DNA from 3 places in the Bacillus siamensis genome. Region 2 is predicted to be linked to each of the others. Evidence: riboswitches for the same ligand, from Rfam matches in the RefSeq annotation. Region 2 holds a riboswitch; each other region holds the start of a gene.
The links. A riboswitch is a leader RNA that binds a small molecule or an ion and turns the genes downstream of it on or off. The one in region 2 is predicted to bind S-adenosylmethionine.

Region 1 (6,470 bases), 1.5 Mb from region 2:
TTTTGACAGCCGGGAGTTTTTTGCGCCGGTTCAAAAAGAGATCGCCGGCATCATCAGCCGTACGCAATCTCCGCAAAAACAGGCGGCGGTATTGGATGCGGGATGCGGAGAGGGCTCTCATTTAGCCGCCGTATGCCGATTGCTGCAGCCCGCTTTTTCTGTGACGGGAATCGGCATTGATCTCTCGAAAGAAGGTGTGCTGCATGCGGCAAAGGGCTTCGGGGATCAAATGGTTTTTGCCGTCGCTGATGTGGCGGATGCGCCGTTTGCCGACAGCCGTTTTGATGTCGTGATGTCTGTTTTATCACCTTGGAATTATAAAGAATGCAGCAGGCTTTTACGAAAGGGCGGCACAGTCATTAAAGCGGTGCCGCGGCGTGATTATTTGAAGGAAGTAAGGGAATTCTTTCCCGGAGACAGTCCCCGGCGGAATGACACCGCCGATTCAGCGGCCTGCCGTTTCCAAGCGGGCTTTCAAACCTTTGATCGCAAACGGCTGCGTTACACGAAGACGTTATCGCAGCCTGATCTTGAATGGCTTGTGAAAATGACGCCCTTAACATGGAAATGTACTGAAGAAAGCATTCAGCGGTTTATCGGCCGAAAAGCGGCTGATATCACGATAGATATCGAAGTTTTAATCGGGACCGATCCGCTGTAAAACGGAAAAGACACGCTTATAGCGTGTCTTTTTTTTATTTCCAGACTTCACCGGCGATGTCGACGACATGGCGCAGTTTTGCCCATTGCTGTTCTTCTGTGATCAGGTTTCCTTCCTCAGTGGAAGCGAATCCGCATTGCGGGCTGAGGCAAAGCTGATCCAGGCTGACATATTGAGAAGCTTCTTCAATCCGGCGTTTAACCGCGTCCTTGTCTTCGAGATCGCCGTGTTTCGACGTAATCAAACCGAGCACAAGCTGAAGATCAGAGCGTTTGACATAACGGAGCGGTTCAAAGCCGCCGGAGCGGGAATCATCATATTCCAAGAACAATCCGTCAAGGTCAAGCCCGTCAAAAATCGTTTCCGCCGCCGCATCATATCCGCCTTCAGCCGTCCATGTGGACTGGAAGTTGCCGCGGCAGATATGCATCGTAACCTTCAAGTCGGCAGGACGATCCTTAATGGCGTCATTAATAGAAGCTGCGAACAGCCTGCGCAGCTCATCCGGCGTCGTTCCGAATGCTTCAATCTGGCGAAGCCCCGCTTCCGATAAGAAAACGGCCCATGCGGTGTCATCGAGCTGAAGATAGCGGCATCCGGCGTTATAGAAAGCTTGAATCGCTTTTTTATACGCCTTTGAAACATCATGCTGAAATTGTTTGTAATCATTCTGATACGCTGCTTTTTCCAATTTTCCGCGGAAAAACAGCATATTCGGGCTTGGAATCGTCATTTTTGGAACAGCATCGCCGGCAATGCTGTGAAGAAATTTATAATCTTCGAGCATCGGATGCTGAGAAAAATCAATATCTCCCGTTACTTTAATGCCGCGCGCTTTCGTCTGTACATTGTGAAACTGAATGCCGCTATCTGGCGTAAACGCTTCGACGCCGTCTAAGTTTTCGAGAAAATCAAAATGCCACCAGGCCCGGCGGAATTCGCCGTCAGTCACGACATTGAGGCCGGTTTCTTTCTGCTTTTTCACGCTGCGGATGATTTCTTGGTTTTCGATTTCGCGCAGCTGTTCTGCCGAAATCTCACCCGCCGCTCTTTGCAGGCGGGCTTGCTTCACAGCCGCCGGCCGGAGCAGGCTTCCGACCTGATCCGCGCGAAACGGCGGGTTTTTTCTAAGAAGAGTGTGCAATGGTTGTTCTGTGTTTTGCTGTGACATGAACGATTCCTTCTTTCCTCAATGAAATATAAAAAGCTCTTCCCTTGGATAGGGAAGAGCTTGCGTCCGCAAATCTCAACCTTATCTTCAGGATTTAGCACCATTCTGCTGAACAGCGGTTGCCGGGTATCATAGGGCCAGTCCCTCCACCTCTCTTGATAAGGAAATATGCTATTTTTCAGAATAAACTGTAATACTCTTAATCTTAGTATATTATCTTATATTGTCAATATATTTCGATAAATATTTTTATTTATCACCCTCAAATAGAATCATATCTATTACGATTGCGATCGCAAGACAAAGAACAATATCCTCTTCATTTTCAATCTCCAAATGATAAGAATCGCCCCAGCTCATCCATGATTTGGTGACGGTCATCCGGTTTGATTTCCCGTCTGTCACTTGAAAATTCCGTCCCCACACATCGCCGGTAATATCCCAGCCGACTCCGGAAATTTCAAATTTCGGTTTGAAAAACGTCATTTTCTTGATGACTTGGCATACAGGCTTGCCGCCGACGGAAATTTCGTAACGGGGAACGAGCGACATCAGTTTCTGACTGACGCTGGCGAGCGTGCGGCCGTCCAAATCAGTCAGCTTCAATTCATCACCGAAAGAAAACAGCTTTCCTTCAACATTGTAGACTTCTTTTCCGCTTTCAAGAAACACTTGAAACCGATTCTTAAACGTAAACATCCGCTCTTTGATATAAAAATGATACATAAAAAAACTCCTTTTTTATGTTGTACGTAAAAAGGAGACGGATGGTTTCATATTGGAGGGGTGCACAAAAAAAGGCTGCCGATTTTGCGGCAGCTGTCGTTTTTATGATAGCGGCATCCGGCGTTTCTGACGGATCGCATTTAAATCAATGATGTTATTCGTGTCGGCAGCTGTCACCAGCGGGCTTGTCTTTGGCGTTTTCCGGCGGTTGTCCTTACTGAAAGAGAAAACCAGGTATCCTGTCAAAGCAGCAAAAATAAGTAGCATCATTTTACATACCTCCCAAAAAAAGTTTTGGTATTATTATTGTACGAAAAAACAAACGAAAAGTATTCAAACAATTGTCACTTTTTTAAAAAATAAAGACATTTTCCGTAAAAATGACTATGATCTGCGGTTGATTTTGCTCTTGTTGTGGTTCTATAGATTGTATCGGCTGCTAAGTGATGATCGTTTATATAACTTTTCGACTATTTTTTGACAGTGCCGAATTAACTAATACAGTGTTTTCGTTTGCCTTGTGTTATTCAGTACCCTAAAAAATCCTGCGATATGCAAAATAACTGCTTCTAACGGAAGATTATGATTTGATAGCGCTTTCCTTATTTTTTGTAAGAAAACGAGATGTTATCTCACAAAAAATCGTCTGAACATTTTCCGCAGCTTTTTAAAAGGGTTCGATTTCGTCTCCAGAACGCGGGGGTCTTTTAAGGTTTTTTTTAATTCATTTGCTACAGTGCCTCTTGCCATAGTCTTCACTCCTTCTTTCCATTTCATACCTTATATACGGAAAGAAAGAAGGAAAGGTTTCATGTGAAAGAAAAAAACCAAAGCAGGGAGCTTTGGTTTTACGCGCGTTCTTCAAACAGTCTGGCGATCTCAATAATGACGTTTACCGCCTTTTCCATATGGTCGACGGAAATGTATTCATATTTTCCGTGGAAGTTTTCGCCGCCCGTGAAGATGTTCGGTGTCGGCAGTCCCATGTAAGAGAGCTGTGATCCGTCAGTTCCGCCCCGGATCGGTTCGATAATTGGTTCGATGCCGAGGTTTTTCATGGCTTGATAGGCGATGTCGACAATTTCTTTGACCGGTTCGATTTTTTCTCTCATGTTGTAATATTGATCATGCAGTTCAAGCTTGATGCTTTCCTTGCCGTATTTAGCCGCAAGCGCGTCGGCGGTTTTCTGCATAAATTCTTTTCGTTCTGTAAAGCGGTCTCTGTCAAAGTCTCTGATGATGTACGACAGGGCGGCTTCAGAAACGTCTCCGTTCATTGAATTTAAGTGATAGAAGCCTTCATACCCTTCCGTATATTCCGGCGCTTCTTCTTTCGGCAGCGCGTGATGAAATTCCATCGCGATTTTTGAAGCGTTGACCATTTTGTTTTTCGCCGTTCCGGGGTGAACGCTTTTTCCGTAACAAGTAAGCTTTGCGGAGGCTGCATTAAAGCTTTCATATTGCAGTTCTCCGAGGGGGCCTCCGTCTATCGTGTAGGCGAATGCGGCGTTGAAGCGGCCGACATCGAATTTGTGAGGCCCTCTGCCGATTTCTTCATCCGGCGTGAATGCGACCCGGATCGTCCCGTGTTTGATGTCCGGATGTTTGATCAAGTACGCCATTGCCGTCATGATTTCGGCAATGCCCGCTTTGTTGTCGGCTCCGAGCAGCGTCGTGCCGTCGGTTGTAATCAGCGTCTGGCCTTTATAGCGGGAAAGCTCCGGGAACTGCTCAGGCGACAGGATGACGTTGAGTTTGTCATTCAGAACGATATCATGTCCGTCATAGCTTTCAATAATCTGAGGATTCACATTTTTTCCGGTGAAATCAGTCGCTGTATCTACGTGGGCCAGAAAACCGATCGTCGGCACGTCTTTATCCGTATTTGCCGGAAGAGTCGCCATGACGTATCCATTGTCATCGACTGTGATTTCTTTCATGCCGATCGACTTTAATTCATCTGCCAGCATGTTGGCCAATGTGAGCTGTCCGGGGGTGGATGGGCAGTTTTCATTGTTTTCGTCAGACTGTGTATCGACTTTTACATAAGAAGTAAAGCGTTCAATGATTTCGTTTTTCATACCGTCATCTCCTTTGTCTTATCTTACCATGTGCGGGGGAAGGATTTCTATTTCACAACCCGTTTGAATTACGCGAATGAAAACAAAATATGAAGAAACAATGACTAAACGATTAAACTTTCTGAAAATGGATGATAGAGGAAGAAAAAACCGATATAATATGGTCAATTCATTCAATAGGGAGGCTTTCTTCATGGCGATTTTAGTGACAGGCGGAGCGGGTTATATCGGAAGCCACACATGTGTCGAGCTGTTAAACAGCGGCTATGACATCGTGGTTCTGGATAATCTGTCAAATAGTTCACCGGAAGCATTGGAGCGTGTGAAAGACATTACCGGAAAAGGGCTTGTGTTTTATGAAGCGGATCTCCTTGACCGTGACGCCGTTCACCGGGTGTTTGCTGCAAATGAGATTGAAGCCGTCATTCATTTTGCGGGTTTAAAAGCGGTCGGTGAGTCTGTGGCTGTTCCGCTCCGTTATTATCATAATAATCTGACGGGGACGTTTATTTTATGTGAAGCCATGCAGGCACACGGTGTGAAAAAAATCGTCTTCAGCTCATCAGCGACGGTTTACGGCGTTCCGGAAACAACGCCGATCACCGAAGATTTTCCGTTAAGTGCGACCAATCCTTACGGGCAGACCAAGCTGATGCTGGAACAGATTTTGCGCGATCTGCATAAGGCGGACCCTGAATGGAGCATTGCGCTGCTCCGCTACTTTAATCCGTTCGGCGCGCATCCGAGCGGCCGGATCGGAGAAGACCCGAACGGCATCCCGAATAATTTAATGCCGTACGTCGCCCAAGTCGCTGTCGGCAAGCTTGAGCAATTGCAGGTGTTCGGCAATGATTATCCGACAAAGGACGGCACCGGCGTGCGGGATTACATCCATGTCGTTGACCTTGCCGAGGGCCACGTCAGAGCGCTTGAAAAGGTGCTGGACACAACGGGCGCCGACGCCTATAATCTCGGCACGGGAAGAGGCTACAGCGTTCTTGAGATGGTCAAGGCGTTTGAAAAAGTATCGGGAAAAGAAGTGCCGTACCGTTTTGCCGACCGGCGCCCGGGAGACATTGCCGCATGCTTCGCAGACCCGGCAAAAGCGAAGGCAGAATTAGGCTGGGAAGCAAAGCGAGACCTTGAAGAAATGTGCGCCGACTCTTGGAAGTGGCAGTCCTCCAATGTGAACGGGTATCAAAAGGTGTAAAAGGAAAGAGACCTTCAAATGGTGGAGGTCTCTTTTGTTATGATCATTATTTAACTTTTACTTCAACATCGTTGCTGAATTTTATTTTCCAAGTGCCTTTAGAGTATGCGTCTTTATCAACTTCAAAGGCTTTCACTCCAGTGACCTTAATGTTCGGGTTCAAGTCACTTAAAATTTTACTGTTGTTCACTTTTGTTTCCGTTGCATAAGTCGATGAAGCGTCAATATCCGGATCATAGGAAGTTCCTTTAGAATCTACTAATTTCACGCTCGGAATGGAGAAAGAGCTTAACGGCTTGTTTGACACATTTTTAACTGTGTATTGTACAGCTACGATAACGCCGCCGTCAGATGCTTTTTTCTCAATATATTGTGTCCCTACTGAGTCTCTTTTTTCTACTTTTGTAAGAGTCACTTCTGTTTTTTCAGTTTTAACAGTGTCACCGATGTTATACAGTTTTTCCTTGGACTCCGCCGCTTTTGAGGACGCAGTTTTAGATGATGAAGATCCGCCTCCGCCGCCGAGATTTACGAGAATGATAATAACCACTACTGCCAGAAGCAATGTGATGATTTTATGTCTCATAAAAAAGTTTCTCTGATCTTTACCGCAGTTTGGGC
Region 2 (7,866 bases):
TAGTCAGGATATCCGGGATCAGGCACAAGAATTGTATCTCCCGGGTTCAAAAGACATTGCGGAAGCTCAACAAGCCCCGCCTTGCCTCCGAACAGCACGGCTACTTCCGTTTCCGGATCAAGCGTCACCCCATACTCCCTTTCATAAAATTCAGCCGCGGCTTTTTTGAAGCTGTAAGCGCCCCGGAATGATGAGTATTTATGATTTTCCGGCCTTTCGACGGCGCGCTTCATTTCTTCAACGATATGCTGAGGCGTCGGCTGATCGGGGTTTCCCTGTCCTAAATTGATGATGTCTTTGCCTTCTTTCAGCTTTTGATTGACCTTTTGCACCAAAGATGCAAAAAATTGTTCCGGCAGCTGTTTGAGTACATCTGAGACTTCAAAGTTCATATTTTCACCTTCTAAAAATGTCTTGAAATGATAGTCCATCATCATATATGGTTAAATAAAAAAAGTAAAGAGAAACTTGAGGTGTATAAAAAATGAAATGGACCGTTTCCTGTTTGCAATTTGATATTTCATACGGAAATCCTTCAGAAAACTTCAAAAAAGCAGAAACTTTAATCGAGCAAGAAAGCCGCCATGCTGATGTCATCGTGCTTCCTGAGCTGTGGACGACCGGCTATGATCTCACACGGCTTGACCAGCTGGCGGATGAAAACGGCAAAGTTTCGGAACAATGGCTTAAAAAAACGGCCAAAGCATACAACATACACCTCGTTGCCGGATCTTTTGCGGTCAAAGAAGGCGAAAACGTCTATAACACTATGTACATCGCAGATAACAACGGGCAGATCGTGAAGCGGTATCAGAAAGCCCATCTGTTTCAGCTGATGGACGAACATCTGTATCTGGCAGCAGGAAACAGTGACGGTTCCTTTGAGCTTGACGGTGTCAAGTGCGCCGGGCTGATCTGCTATGATATCCGGTTCCCCGAATGGATCAGAAAGCATACGTCCCAAGGAGCGAATGTCCTGTTTATCTCTGCGGAATGGCCTCTGCCCCGCCTCGATCATTGGCGGAGTCTGCTTGTCGCCAGAGCCATTGAAAACCAATGTTTTGTCGCGGCCTCTAACTGCACGGGGTCAAATCCCGATAATGAATTTGCCGGCCACAGCCTGATTATTGACCCGTGGGGCCGGATTTTAGCCGAAGGAGATCGGACGGAAGGCGCAGTCCGGGCGGAAATCGATGTTTCAGAAAGCGCGTCCATACGCGAGACCATCCCGGTATTCAAAGATTTGCGGCGTGATTTATATTAATTTTCAAAAAAATGTTGACAAGAATATCCGGCACCTGCTAATATTTTCATCAACTGATTAATCCGAATTGTGATACAAATCAATATATTTTTCTCTTATCGAGAGTTGGGCGAGGGATTGGCCTTTTGACCCCAACAGCAACCGACCGTAATTCCATTGTGAAATGGGGCGCGTACATTTTGCGCCGAGACGATTGTCTCATAGGGCACGGTGCTAATTCCATCAGATGTTATCTGAGAGATAAGAGGCGGACTGCACTGTTTCGGCCTCCTTCTCTTTCAGAGAAGGAGGCTTTTTTTTCGGGCGTATTCTCCGTCACGATCTCTTACTGCCACTACATAATTGGAGGGTAAATCCATGTCTGCAACTAAAACAAGTCTTTATGAACAATTAACGGAAAGCTCCGCCGCAGCGTTAGCTGTGAAGCTCGGCTTATTTCAAAGCAAAAGCACTCTCACATGCCGTGAAATCGGCGACGGCAATTTAAATTACGTCTTTCACGTTTTCGATAAAGAAAACAAAAAGGGACTGATTATTAAACAGGCGATTCCTTACGCGAAAATCGTCGGGGAAAGCTGGCCGCTTACGATTGACCGGGCGAGAATCGAAAGCAGCGCCCTCATCCGCCAGGGCGAACACGTGCCCCATCTCGTTCCGGCCGTTTACTATTCCGATACTGAAATGGCGGTTACGGTAATGGAAGACCTTTCGCATCTGAAGATCTCAAGAAAAGGACTGATGGAAGGAAAACATTATCCGAATTTATCAGCCCATATCGGTGAGTTTCTGGGAAAAACGCTCTTTTACTCATCCGATTATGCGCTTGATGCGAAAGTAAAACAGCAGCTCGCAAAGCAGTTTACAAATCCCGAACTTTGCAATATTACAGAAAGGCTTGTGTTTACAGAACCGTTTTTCGACCATGAAACAAACGATTTTGAAGAGGAGCTGCGCCCATACGCAGAAAAAATTTGGAACAATTCCCGGCTGAAAGAAGGCGCTGATGAATTGAAAGCCGTCTTTCTGAATTCCGCGGAAACATTGGTTCACGGCGATCTGCATACGGGAAGCATCTTTGCCGATGAACATGAAACAAAGGTCATTGATCCCGAGTTTGCTTTCTTCGGACCGATCGGCTTTGACATCGGCCAATTTATCGCAAATCTGCTGTTAAACGCCCTCAGCCGGGACGGTGACGACAGACAGCCGTTATATGACCACACCGCCGCCGTATGGGACACATTTGTAAAAACATTCAGTGAAGCATGGGAGAAAGACTGCCTGCCTTCCTGCAGACACCTGCTGGAAGATACACTGAAAAACGCGTTTGAGGAAGCGGTCGGTTTTGCGGGATGCGAACTGATCCGGCGCACGATCGGGCTCGCCCATGTGGCTGACTTGGATGAAATCACTCCGTTTGATAAACGAATTGAACGGAAGAAGCTGGCGCTTGAAATCGGCGCCTATTATATCGAAAACAGAAAAGAACTGAAGCATATCACTGAGGTTCTGGATCAATTTAAGCTCCGTGTAAAGGAATGATGCAGCATGACAAATGAATTTGCCATCCCCCGTTCCGTGGAATGGAAAGAAACACACATCCGCATTTTAAATCAGCAAAAGCTCCCTGATGTCACTGAGTATGCGGATCTTGAAACAAAGGAAGATGTATTCGACGCGATTGTCACACTGAAAGTAAGGGGCGCTCCGGCCATCGGTATAACTGCGGCGTTCGGACTCGCGCTTGCCGCCAAATCGTTTGAAACACGCGATCTTTCTGATTTCCGCCGTCAGCTCGCCGATGTCAAAGCATATTTAAACAGCTCAAGACCGACTGCCGTCAATCTCACTTGGGCGCTTGACAGATTGACGGATTCCATCAGGAATGCAATCTCAATCAATGAAGCGAAGACAACGCTCGTTCATGAAGCCATTCAAATTCAGGTTGAAGATGAAGAAACATGCCGGATGATCGGCCAAAATGCGCTGCACCTTTTTAAAAAAGGCGACCAGATCATGACCATCTGCAATGCGGGTTCAATTGCCACAAGCCGGTACGGTACGGCGCTTGCTCCCTTTTACTTAGCGAAACAAAAAGACCTCGGCCTTCATATTTACGCATGTGAAACAAGGCCCGTTCTCCAAGGATCGCGGCTGACGGCGTGGGAGCTGATGCAGGGCGGGATTGATGTCACGCTCATTACTGACAGCATGGCCGCCCATACAATGAAGGAAAAACATATTTCAGCAGTCATTGTCGGCGCTGACAGAATTGCTAAAAACGGAGATACGGCCAACAAAATCGGAACGTACGGCCTCGCGATCTTGGCAAACGCCTTTCAGATTCCGTTTTTTGTGGCCGCACCGCTTTCGACATTTGACTTGCAGATTGAAAACGGCGATCAGATTCCGATTGAAGAAAGAGATCCGGATGAGGTCAGACAAATCTCCGGCATACGCACCGCTCCCGAAGATGTGCCGGTCTTCAACCCGGCCTTTGACATCACACCGAGCAGCCTGATTTCAGGCATTATCACCGAGAAAGGAATTGTGACGGGTTCTTACACGGAAGAAATTGAACAATTATTCGCAGACTGCCAGCTGAGCTGAAAAATCGCTGATGATGTTGCCTCAGGCAATGTCAGCGGTTTTTTTGTCTGCATAATGTCATCACTTCATCTTTTTGGGCGGCTGAAATCAGATGCATTTTAAAAAACAGCTCTGCATAACCGGCTATCTTTTGCGGACGGCTCATTTTCATCAGGCTTCGTCCTCCTTTTTCATCAGACCAACTTTTTTTACTTAATAAAATGATATGTCGGACGTGAAAAAACGGAACGTGCCATATGCTTTATTTTTCTTTATAGGATATTTGTTCGATGTTCAGCAGCGCCGCTTTTACATCCGTCTTCGTGCCCGCGTATCCCGTTAAGGCGCTGTTTTTGCCGATTACCCGATGGCACGGGACAAAAATCGGCAGCCGGTTGCGTTTATTGGCCTGTCCGATGGCGCGCACCGCTTTCGGCTTGCCGATAGCTTCAGCTACATCACCATAGCTTCGTGATTCACCGTAAGGAATCATCGTCAGCGCGTTCCATACCTTTTCCTGAAAGAGTGTGCCTTGTTGTTTCAGAGGCAGAGAGAAATGCTTTCTCTCTCCGGAAAAATATGATGTCAGCTGCTGTTTCGCCTCCGACAGCAAATCGGTTTCGCACGATTTCACGCCGGGCGTATCTTTCCGCCATTCCTCAAAATCTTGCCCGGTGAGAAACAGGCCGGTAATAAAGCCATCTTCCTCCGTCAGGCTGACCGTTCCAAACGGTGCTTTCACACTTATAAAGCAGATCATTCGCCGCTCCTTCTTTCTTCGGTATTCTGCCGGATCGGAAGCGTCAAATGAAAAACCGTGCCCTTCCCTTCTTCACTTTCCACATGAATGCGGCCCTGATGCTCTTCGATGATTTTATAACTGACCATGAGACCGAGACCCGTCCCCCTATCTTTTGTCGTGTAGAATGGCTCGCCCAGACGTTTTAATTTGTCTTCAGAAATGCCTGTTCCTTCATCTTGAAGGGATATCAGAATGTGGTCCTTATCAGAAGGCTGGATCGTCACGTAGATATTGCCGCCGCCCGGCATGACTTCAATGGCGTTTTTTAAAATATTGATAAACACCTGTTTTAATTGATTCGGCTCACAGTAAATCTGCGGGATGTTCCCGGTCTGGTTCAAATGGATCTGCACATTGACAAGATTGGCCTGGGCATTCAAGAGATCAGCCGTGTCTTTCATAATCTGCGTCACGTCTTTTTCTTCATATAATATTGCCTGAGGTTTCGCTAAAATTAAAAATTCGGTAATGATAGACTCGATGCGTTTCAATTCTGAGGTAATGACGTTAAAGTACAGGGAATATTCACCTTCAATACTTCCTTGCAGAAGCTGAATGAACCCTTTCAGCGCAGTCATCGGATTTCTGATTTCGTGGGCGATGCCGGCCGCCAGCTCCCCTACGACGTGAAGAGTGTCGGATTTCCGCAGCCTCTCCTCAAGCTCTTTGGCCTCGGTGACATCTTTAAAGATGGCCAGGTTCATATTTTGAATGATATTCCTTTTGAAGGAAAATTCCAATTTGCGGCTGTCACTGCTGCTTAACAGGAAGGGGATTTCATTATCCATTCCTTCCAGATCGATCTTTTTGGCGGGTACACCCGCGTTTTCAATTTCAAATAAAGAAAGAATATCCGGAACGGTATGCGCTCTCAGCTCATCATCCGGCATGCCGAGTATACGGCTTGCGAGAGGATTCGCGTCAATTATGCGGAATTGGTTGTCAAACAAGACTTTTCCGTCCATTGAGCCGTTGAATACTTTTCTGAATTTCAGCTCGCTTTCCCGCAATTCTTTTTCCATCCGCTTACGATCGCTGACATTTCTTAAAATGGTTAAATGCTGACCTTCGAGTATGGTTCGTTTTGATGTGAACTCAAGCTCTTTGTACTGGCCGTTTGCCATTTGAAACAGCATCTCTGCCCGGATTTCCCCGTATTTTTCATATTTCTTCTTAATCTGCTTGTATTTTTTCTGCGGATCAACGATAAACGTACATAAATTCGTTTCCGTCAGCTTATCCATCGGCAGCTCGAAAATACGGCACGCCGACTCGTTTGCTTTGGCAATTTTTCCGTCATCATTCCAAATGACAATCGCGTCCATGGCGTTTTCAAAAATTTCGCGGAAGCGCTCTTCGCTTTTAAAAAGTTTCAATTCCATCGATCGTTTCTCCGTTATGTCTCTCATAATAGACATGTAAAACCCGCTGATTAAGTTGGACGTAATCGTAAACTCAAACAGCTTCTCCTCGCCGGACCGGAGCTTGACCGGCAGTTCTCCTTTAGCGCTTCCTTTTCTCCGGAGGGTGTCCCAGATTTCTTTCAGGTGCTTTTTGTTTTCTCCGTCGGTAAAATGGCGGAGCGACAGATGGGACAGTTCATTCTGGCCGATCTCAAAGCTTTTGCAAAAAGAGAGGTTCGCATCAATAAACCCGCCGTCCTTATCAAACAGCACGATGCCGTCGACAGCTCTGTCAAACAAATCTTTGAACAGCTGCTCGTTCATAGAGAATTCACGCTCTAAGATTTTTTTAGAGGAGATATCCCTCATGACCACAAAAAAATAATCCTCCCCAATTCCGTCTCTGGCGAGGAATTCAATGTATTTCGTCGCGCCGCTGTCAAGCTTAATCGGCACCTCTTTCCACAGATAGCCCTTTTTCAAAAATTTTTTCACGGCCTTATTCAGTTCTTCCTGAGGCACGGAATATAAAAAGTCCAGAACGGAGCGGTTCATGAGGCGCTCTGCCTCAATCTGCATCATCCGGGCCGCGGCCTCGTTCGCCTGGACGATTTTCATTTCCTTATGGCATATAAAAATGGCATCAAGCGTGTTATTCATAATCACATGATACCGGTTCAAATCACTCTTCAGGCGGTCATTTTCCTCCTTCAGCCGCTTCAGCTGCTCTTTCAGCGACTCCTTTGTCTGCAAATCCAGAGTTTCAGCCATTCAGTACACTCCTTCTTCAAAAACCTATCCTTCAATATTTCTACAAAATACCTCATCTTCCTTCATTCGCCCTATACATTTCAGAAAATTTCAATGATATGACAAGTTAGAGTCTTTTTCTACGATCCTTACCTCCCCGTTACATCATCCTAACAATCCCTTTTTTCCTCCTTCAATTTTTTGTTTTTTATTTTAAAATGAACATCATCAGGAAATAATCATGCAGTGGATGATTTTTGAAGAGAAGGTGATGCTATGACAAAATCGCGAGACAGTTATTTTGACAACGCCAAGTTTATCTTGATTTTTCTGGTGGTGTTCGGCCATATCCTCCGGTCATTTATTAACGGAAATGAGTTTATGCTCCATCTCTACAAATTCATTTATACTTTTCATATGCCGGCCTTTATTCTGGTTTCCGGCTACTTCGCAAAAAACTTTAAGCGGAAAGGTTATGTAAAAAAGCTGGCTGTGAAGCTGATTATTCCGTACCTGATTTTTCAGGGCATCTACTCGGTTTTTTACTATTTGATTCAGGATGAAAGCATGACAAGCGTCAATCCGATTGATCCGCAGTGGTCTCTTTGGTTTTTAGTCAGCTTATTCTTTTGGAATCTGCTGTTGTATCCCTTTACGAAGCTGCCGAAAATGTGGGCGCTTGGGGCAAGCTGCGGGCTTGCCGTCATGATCGGGTATCTTGATTTCATCAGCAGCACGCTGAGTCTTTCACGGACGTTTGTCTTTCTTCCGATGTTCCTCGCCGGGTTTTATTTGAAAAAACAGCACTTTGATTTACTTCGGGCCAAAAGGGGCAGGCAGATTGCCGCGGGCGTACTGGGCATTGTTTTCCTCTTATGCTGGTTCATTGATTTTGATTACTCGTGGCTGTTCGGATCGGAGCCTTATTCTACATTCGGCACAGTGACGCTTTTGAGCGGTCTGTCGCGGATCTGCTGGTACGTATTGGCCTTTGCCGCCACCTTCAGCTTTTTGGCGCTCGTTCCGAAAAAGCGTTATTTCTTTACGAAGTGGGGTAC
Region 3 (7,866 bases), 1.8 Mb from region 2:
ACTTGAGATTGAAAGAGAAGCCTTTTTAAGCCTCGCTGGCGAGGCGAAATCTCAAGCGAGAATGCAGCATATGCTGGTCAAAGGCAAACCTTTACGGAACTAGGAGGGTGTTTATGAGAGAAGCAGTCATTGTGGCCGGTGCGAGAACGCCGGTCGGTAAAGCGAAAAAAGGGTCGCTTGCAGCTGTTCGTCCTGATGATTTAGGCGCGCTTTGTGTGAAAGAAACGCTGAAACGGGCAGGCGGATATGAAGGAAACATCGATGACTTAATTATCGGATGTGCAACACCAGAAGCCGAACAAGGATTAAATATGGCGCGGAATATCGGTGCGCTGGCGGGGCTTCCTCATACGGTGCCGGCCATTACGGTGAACCGCTACTGCTCTTCCGGACTCCAATCCATTGCTTACGGCGCGGAAAAAATTATGATCGGCGCGGGCGACACCGTCATCGCCGGCGGTGCGGAATCCATGTCGCAAGTTCCGATGATGGGGCATGTGACCCGCCCGAATATCGCTTTGGCGGAGCATGCGCCTGAGTATTACATGAGCATGGGGCATACGGCCGAGCAGGTCGCCGAAACATACGGCGTATCCAGAGAAGACCAGGATGCATTTGCCGTCCGCAGCCATCAGAATGCCGCAAAAGCCCTTAAAGAAGGGAAATTTAATGACGAAATCGTGCCGGTTGAAGTATCGCTGACAGAAGTCGGGGATGACCATAAGCCGCGGAAAAAACAATTTACCTTTTCTCAAGATGAAGGCGTGCGCCCCGGCACATCGGCGGACGTATTGGCAAAGCTCCGTCCGGCTTTTTCTAAAACGGGAACCGTGACGGCCGGGAACTCTTCACAAACGAGTGACGGCGCGGCTGCTGTCATGCTGATGGATCGCGAAAAAGCTTCGTCGCTCGGATTGACGCCGCTAGTCAAATTCCGTTCCTTTGCCGTAGGCGGCGTTCCCCCTGAGGTCATGGGGATCGGTCCGATCGAAGCCATTCCGCGGGCGCTCAAGCTTGCCGGACTCGAATTACAGGATATCGGGCTTTTTGAATTGAATGAGGCCTTTGCTTCACAGGCCATTCAAGTTATCAGATCACTGGGAATAGATGAAGAAAAGGTGAACGTCAATGGGGGCGCCATCGCGCTCGGACATCCGCTCGGCTGCACGGGGACGAAGCTGACCCTGTCACTCATACATGAAATGAAACGAAGAAACGAGCAATTCGGCGTGGTGACGATGTGCATCGGAGGCGGCATGGGCGCTGCCGGCGTATTTGAGCTCATTTAAACAAAAGGGGGAAACGAATATGAAACAGGAAACGGTCAACGTCAAAAAAGGCGGCAGCTTTCTGATTGAGGAGACGGGATATGATCAAATATTCACTCCGGAGGACTTTACAGACGAACATAAAATGATCGGCAAAACGACAGAAGACTATGTCGTAAACGATGTGCTTCCTTATATTGATGAAATTGAAAACCATCAGTTTGAGCATTCAGTCAGACTGCTCAGAAAAGCCGGAGACTTGGGCCTCCTCGGAGCAGACGTGCCTGAAGAGTATGGAGGCATCGGCTTGGATAAAATCAGTTCAGCCTTCATTACGGAAAAATTTTCGCGTGCCGGCAGCTTTTCGCTATCTTACGGCGCTCACGTCGGTATCGGCTCATTGCCGATCGTGTTCTTCGGAACGGAAGAACAGAAAAAAACCTATTTGCCGGACTTGGCTTCAGGACAAAGAATCGCGGCATACGCCTTAACTGAGCCCGGTTCAGGTTCAGATGCCCTCGGCGCGAAAACAACGGCCGTTTTGAATGAAGCGGGCACACATTATATTCTCAACGGAGAAAAACAATGGATTACTAACTCCGCCTTTGCAGATGTCTTTGTCGTCTACGCAAAAGTGGACGGAGATAAGTTTTCCGCATTTATCGTAGAGAAAAATTATCCGGGCGTGTCAACAGGCCCTGAAGAGAAAAAAATGGGGATTAAAGGTTCATCGACGAGAACGCTGATTTTAGATCAGGCGGAAGTGCCGAAAGAGAACCTTCTTGGCGAAATCGGAAAAGGCCATGTCATCGCCTTTAATATCCTGAATATCGGACGCTACAAGCTTGCCGTCGGCACAATCGGCGCTTCTAAACGGGTGATTGAGCTGTCTGCCGCTTACGCAAACCAGCGCCGGCAATTTAAAACGCCGATTTCAAGCTTCACGCTCACTCAGGAAAAGCTTGCGACAATGTCGGCACGGCTTTACGCCATGGAGAGCTCTGTATACAGAACAGTGGGCTTGTTCGAAGATAATATGAGCCGGCTGACGGAAGAAGCGCAAAAAGACGGACGCGAAGTCGCAAAGTCAATCGCCGAGTACGCGATTGAATGCTCGCTCAACAAAATGTGCGGATCTGAAACGCTTGATTACATTGCCGACGAAGGCGTTCAAATTCACGGCGGTTACGGGTTTATGCAGGAATATGAAGTGGAGCGCGCCTACCGTGACTCGCGAATCAACAGAATTTTTGAAGGCACAAATGAAATCAACCGCCTGATCGTAACGAGCACGTTCCTGAAAAAAGCCGTAAAAGGGCAGCTTCCGCTCTTTGAAAAAGCGAAGGCGCTCCAGGAAGAGCTCATGATGCTGATGCCTGAAGAGCCGGGCTCAGAGCCTCTTGAACAGGAGAAATACATTGTCAGACAGGCGAAAAAGATCGCCCTCTTGACAGCGGGGCTCGCGGCGCAGAAATACGGAAAAGAGATCGAAGGCGAGCAGGAAATCATGGTGAACATCGCTGATATCGTCAGCGCGGTGTACGCTTTGGAATCTGCCGTCCTCAGAACGGAAAAAGCGATTGCGGCGGACGGTGCCGAAAAAGCCGCGCAAAAGCTGTTATATACGGAGATCTTTGCCCAGGAAGCCCTTCAGAATATTGAAGCGCATGCCAAAGAATCACTGATCGCCATGGAGGAAGGAGATTCCCTCCGCATGATGCTTTCCGTGCTGCGCAAACTGACGCGCCTGACACCGAAAAATCTGATCCGGAAAAAACGTGAAGCGGCTGCCGCTGTCTTCCGTGAAGAAAAATATATCGTCTGATCACATGCTGTAAGCGCTCCTTCATCCGGAGCGCTTTTTCATGAAGCAACGTTATAGGTTTTTACAAGTGATTGTGTTAAAATAACGACGATCATTTACAAGGGGTGAAGAAGATGTCGTTAAATTTTTACTGGTACCCTAAATGCGGAACGTGCCGTAATGCGAAAAAATGGCTGGAAGACCGCGGTAAGGAAATAAACGAAATACATATTGTGGAGGAAACTCCGTCGAAAGAAGAAATTAAAGACCTCTATGAAAAGAGCGGACTTGAGCTGAGAAAGTTTTTCAACACGAGCGGCATGAAATACCGCGAGCTGAACCTAAAGGAAAAACTGTATCACATGTCAGAGGATGAACAGCTTGACCTTCTGGCATCTGACGGTATGCTCCTGAAACGCCCGATTACGACAGACGGCGAAAAAGTCACCGTCGGCTTCAAAGAAGACCAATTCGAAAAATATTGGATGTAATGCCGCGTTCTAAGAATTATGGTATCTTCTTATTATAAGAAAAAATTGGAGGGATTTAGATGAGCACACCGAAAGATATGCGTTATTCCAAAGAGCACGAATGGGTCAAAGTTGAGGACGGAAAAGCCCGTATCGGGATTACACATTTCGCGCAAGCCGAACTTGGCGATATCGTATTTGTCGAGCTTCCGGAAGTCGGCGCTGAAATTAAAGCGGACGAGCCATTCGGCAGCGTAGAATCCGTCAAAACCGTATCCGAATTGTACGCACCGATTAACGGAACGGTGACGGAAGTGAACGAAGACCTTGATGACAGCCCTGAATTCGTAAACGAGTCTCCATATGAAAAAGCGTGGATGATCGTCGTAGAACCGGCTGATGCTGAAGAAATCGAAAACCTCATGACTTCCGAGCAATATGACGAAATGACACAGGAAGACTGATCGGATAGCAAAAGGGCCATTTGGACATTCTATCTGTAACGGGAGGTGTCTAATATGGCTTTTGATAAACAAAAGGTCGATGTGACGGAAAACGTCACGGGCCGCTTTCAAAACGGCAGGTTTTCCTTGTTTCATGAAAATGAAGCCATCGGCGAGATGACAGGCATGAACCAGTACGAGCTCAAACAGGGCTTTTCATTTGAGAATCAAAAATTTTATAAAACAGCCGATGTCATAAACGGCAGTGATCCGAAATATGTGGATTGCGATTATGAGAACGGCTGGTGTTAACAGTTGGCGGTGAATTTCACTGCCTTCTTTTTTAATCTGACGCTAAAACAATCGGCAGGTGATGCTTATGAACAACGAAGATGAAAAGGTGATCATCGTAGAAGGGAAATCGGATAAAATCAAAGTCAGAGAAGTGCTCATCGAACCCGCGGAAATCGTCTGTACAAACGGGACGATCGGCCAAACCGAACTGGAAGATTTGGCGGACCGCCTGTTTGACAGAGACGTCTTTATATTAACGGACGCAGATGAATCCGGAGAAAAATTAAGAAAACAGCTGAAACGGGAGCTTCCCGAAGCGCGCCATATCTATATAGACAGAACATACAGGCAAGTCGAGTCGTGCCCGGGCCATCATCTCGCATCTGTGCTGATCAGAGCCGGCCTTGATGCAGACCCTGTATTTTTGAAAAAGAACGACCTGAGGTGATAATCAAAATGAAAGAACTCCAAGAAAATGAACTCGAATTGATTCAGGATGACGTCTATCTCCTGTATTTGTACACCCCGTTTTGCGGCACATGCCAGCTGGCGTCCAAGATGCTTTCTGTCGTCGAAGAAATGCTGCCCGGCACCGCCTTCTATAAAAACAACGTGAATTATTCCCCCGCATTCGCCAAAGCCTATCAGATTGAAAGCGTTCCGTGCTTTTTGCTGTTTAAAGGCGGAGAACTTGTTGAGAAAGGATACGCCTTCCGCTCCGTTTCCTATTTATATGAGCTGATTAAACAAAAAACATCGCAAACGTTCCCGATGTGACAATTTTTACAGGAAAATGTCGTGCGGTTTATAAAGGGTTCTGTCCGTTAAAAAGAGAAAGTGTATGTATGGCCATTAAAACGGGAGGTTATACGAGTGGAGAAAATAGAAGTTTTGGAGAATGACGGACAGCATCTGTTTTTGAAACCGCTATTAAACGCCTCAACGCTGCTGATTACATTCCAGGGAGAAAAAGAAGCCTTAACGGTCTCAATTAACGGACAGGGAGAAATGAGAAAAACGTCAGTTTCAAAGGAAAAATCTAATTTGACCTTTTACGGAAACCAGGCGGAAATCATCCATCTCCTGCACGGTGATGTCTCTTTGCAGAAGCTCATCCAAAGCGGAAAACTCAAAGTGAAAGGATCATTCCGGGCCCTGCTGAAGCTGGAGGCCATCCTCTGGCTGACAAACGGATTTTTTCAGACGATCAGCAAACAGCCGTAAACTGCCAATCTACTATGTGACAATAGCTTCCATTATTTATTTTATTGACTTTTTATCATTCGCCGTGCTATTCTACAGTAAGAATTTCCGGACGAAAATACGATATGTTTTCTCTTATCAAGAGAGGTGGAGGGAAGTGCCCTATGAAGCCCGGCAACCATCAACGATGTTGAAATGGTGCCAATTCACTCAAAGCGGTCTGCTTTGAAAGATGAGAGAAAGGCCTTTTTCAATAAGCCTTTCTGCTCATTTTTGCAGAAAGGCTTTTCTTTTGCGTAGAAAACCGGAAGATTTCTTAGAATAGTGTAAGGCAGGTGATTGCTTTGATCCATCTTCAAAATGTTTCAAAAATTTATAAAGCGAAGCATGGGGATGTCAATGCTGTCCAAGATGTCACTCTTGATATCAAAAAGGGCGAAATATTTGGAATTATAGGATATAGCGGAGCTGGTAAAAGTTCCTTAATCCGTCTTTTGAACGGCCTTGAAAAGCCGACGTCAGGCATCGTGGAAGTTGCAGGGACGGAATTAAATAAAGTAAGCAGCCGCGGGCTGAGAAAAGCGCGTCAGGAAATCAGCATGATTTTCCAGCATTTTAACCTTTTGTGGTCGCGCACCGTCCGGGAGAACATTATGTTTCCGCTGGAAATCGCCGGTGTGAAAAAAAGCGAACGGGTCCGCCGCGCCGATGAGCTGATTAAACTGGTCGGATTAGAGGGGAAAGAAAAGTCTTATCCGTCACAGCTGAGCGGCGGTCAAAAGCAGCGTGTCGGCATCGCCCGGGCGCTCGCCAATAATCCGAAAGTCCTTCTGTGCGATGAAGCGACATCAGCGCTCGACCCGCAGACGACCGATTCAATTTTGGATCTTTTATCCGATATAAATGACAGACTCGGTCTGACGATCGTGCTCATTACCCATGAAATGCACGTCATCCGAAAAATCTGCAACAGAGTCGCCGTTATGGAAAACGGGAAAGTCGTTGAAGAAGGCGAAGTGCTCCAAGTTTTCAGAAACCCGCGCGAACCGATGACCAAGCGTTTCGTTCAGCAGGTGACAGAACCGGAGGAGACGAAAGAAACCATCCAGCATTTTCTGCAGGAAACCGCGACAGGAAAAACGATTCAGCTTTCATTTGTCGGGCAGGCCGCCGAGCAGCCCCTCATTACGGAGATGATCCGAAACTTTGAGGTGGACGTCAATATTCTGCAGGGGAAAATCTCACAGACGAAGGACGGAGCCTACGGTTCTTTATTCATCCATATTGACGGTCAGGAAAAAGAAGTAGAAAACGTGATCCGGTTCATCAAAGACAAACAGGTAGAAGCAGAGGTGATCACAAATGTTTGAAAAATGGTTCCCGAACGTTGATTTAACCGAGCTGTGGACGGCCACATACGAGACCCTTTATATGACGGTCATCGCCTTAGTCTTTTCATTTGTCATCGGAGCGATACTCGGTCTTCTGCTCTTTTTAACGGGCAAGGGAAGCTTATGGGAAAATAAAATCATTAACACCGTGATTGCGGCGGTCGTTAATATTTTCAGGTCTATTCCGTTTCTTATTTTAATTATTCTGCTTCTCGGCTTTACTAAGATTTTAGTCGGCTCGATTTTAGGGCCGAACGCCGCATTGCCTGCGCTGATTATCGGCTCCGCGCCGTTTTATGCCCGGCTTGTTGAAATTGCGCTGCGTGAGGTCGATAAAGGAGTCATCGAAGCTGCCAGATCAATGGGAGCAAAGACATCGACGATTATCTTCAAAGTGCTGATTCCTGAATCAATGCCTGCGTTAATTTCGGGCATCACCGTTACAGCCATCGCCCTGATCGGATCTACCGCCATTGCCGGCGCCATCGGCTCAGGCGGACTCGGAAACCTTGCATATGTAGAGGGGTACCAGTCCAATAATACGGATGTAACGTTTGTAGCAACTGTATTTATACTCATCATCGTCTTTATCATTCAAATCATCGGTGATGTGATTACAAATATAATAGACAAAAGATAAGGGAGGATTTACATTGAAAAAGATTGTACTAAGTGCGCTGCTGCTTGTGTTCGCGGGAGTTTTGGCCGCCTGCGGATCAAACGGATCAAATAAAAAGGAAATCGTCGTCGCTGCGACAAAGACGCCGCACGCTGAAATCTTAAAAGAAGCGGAGCCGCTCCTGAAGGAAAAAGGCTACACATTAAAAGTAAAAGTGCTGAACGATTACAAAATGTACAACAAAGCGTTAGCTGATAATGAAGTGGATGCGAACTACTTCCAGCATGTTCCTTACCTTGAACAGGAAATGAAAGAAAATAAAGATTACAAACTCGTGAATGCCGGAGCCGTTCACCTTGAGCCGTTCGGTATTT

Region 1: another riboswitch for S-adenosylmethionine. It lies ahead of ABDB98_RS18490 (5-methyltetrahydropteroyltriglutamate--homocysteine S-methyltransferase); the one in region 2 lies ahead of mtnK (S-methyl-5-thioribose kinase).
Region 3: another riboswitch for S-adenosylmethionine. It lies ahead of metN (methionine ABC transporter ATP-binding protein MetN); the one in region 2 lies ahead of mtnK (S-methyl-5-thioribose kinase).

Annotation. Positions count from the first base shown of each region.
Region 1 covers NZ_CP155579.1:3,718,258-3,724,727, reverse strand. Annotated here, with positions in the region: gene ABDB98_RS18495 (putative RNA methyltransferase) at 1-661, shown strand, start outside; gene ABDB98_RS18490 (5-methyltetrahydropteroyltriglutamate--homocysteine S-methyltransferase) at 696-1,832, opposite strand; SAM riboswitch class I at 1,911-1,997, opposite strand; gene ABDB98_RS18485 (LURP-one-related/scramblase family protein) at 2,082-2,558, opposite strand; gene ABDB98_RS18480 (hypothetical protein) at 2,661-2,828, opposite strand; gene pepT (peptidase T) at 3,407-4,639, opposite strand; gene galE (UDP-glucose 4-epimerase GalE) at 4,833-5,849, shown strand; gene ABDB98_RS18465 (DUF4352 domain-containing protein) at 5,896-6,435, opposite strand.
Region 2 covers NZ_CP155579.1:1,312,084-1,319,949, reverse strand. Annotated here, with positions in the region: gene ABDB98_RS07005 (pyridoxal phosphate-dependent aminotransferase) at 1-392, opposite strand, end outside; gene ABDB98_RS07000 (carbon-nitrogen family hydrolase) at 485-1,264, shown strand; SAM riboswitch class I at 1,357-1,511, shown strand; gene mtnK (S-methyl-5-thioribose kinase) at 1,622-2,806, shown strand; gene mtnA (S-methyl-5-thioribose-1-phosphate isomerase) at 2,813-3,874, shown strand; gene ABDB98_RS06985 (methylated-DNA--[protein]-cysteine S-methyltransferase) at 4,116-4,613, opposite strand; gene ABDB98_RS06980 (PAS domain S-box protein) at 4,610-6,829, opposite strand; gene ABDB98_RS06975 (acyltransferase family protein) at 7,085-7,866, shown strand, end outside.
Region 3 covers NZ_CP155579.1:3,122,564-3,130,429, reverse strand. Annotated here, with positions in the region: gene ABDB98_RS15475 (3-hydroxyacyl-CoA dehydrogenase NAD-binding domain-containing protein) at 1-103, shown strand, start outside; gene ABDB98_RS15470 (acetyl-CoA C-acetyltransferase) at 114-1,289, shown strand; gene ABDB98_RS15465 (acyl-CoA dehydrogenase family protein) at 1,309-3,093, shown strand; gene ABDB98_RS15460 (arsenate reductase family protein) at 3,207-3,563, shown strand; gene gcvH (glycine cleavage system protein GcvH) at 3,623-4,006, shown strand; gene ABDB98_RS15450 (YusG family protein) at 4,061-4,297, shown strand; gene ABDB98_RS15445 (toprim domain-containing protein) at 4,365-4,727, shown strand; gene ABDB98_RS15440 (thioredoxin family protein) at 4,736-5,056, shown strand; gene ABDB98_RS15435 (SCP2 sterol-binding domain-containing protein) at 5,153-5,503, shown strand; SAM riboswitch class I at 5,615-5,721, shown strand; gene metN (methionine ABC transporter ATP-binding protein MetN) at 5,827-6,852, shown strand; gene ABDB98_RS15425 (methionine ABC transporter permease) at 6,845-7,513, shown strand; gene metQ (methionine ABC transporter substrate-binding lipoprotein MetQ) at 7,527-7,866, shown strand, end outside.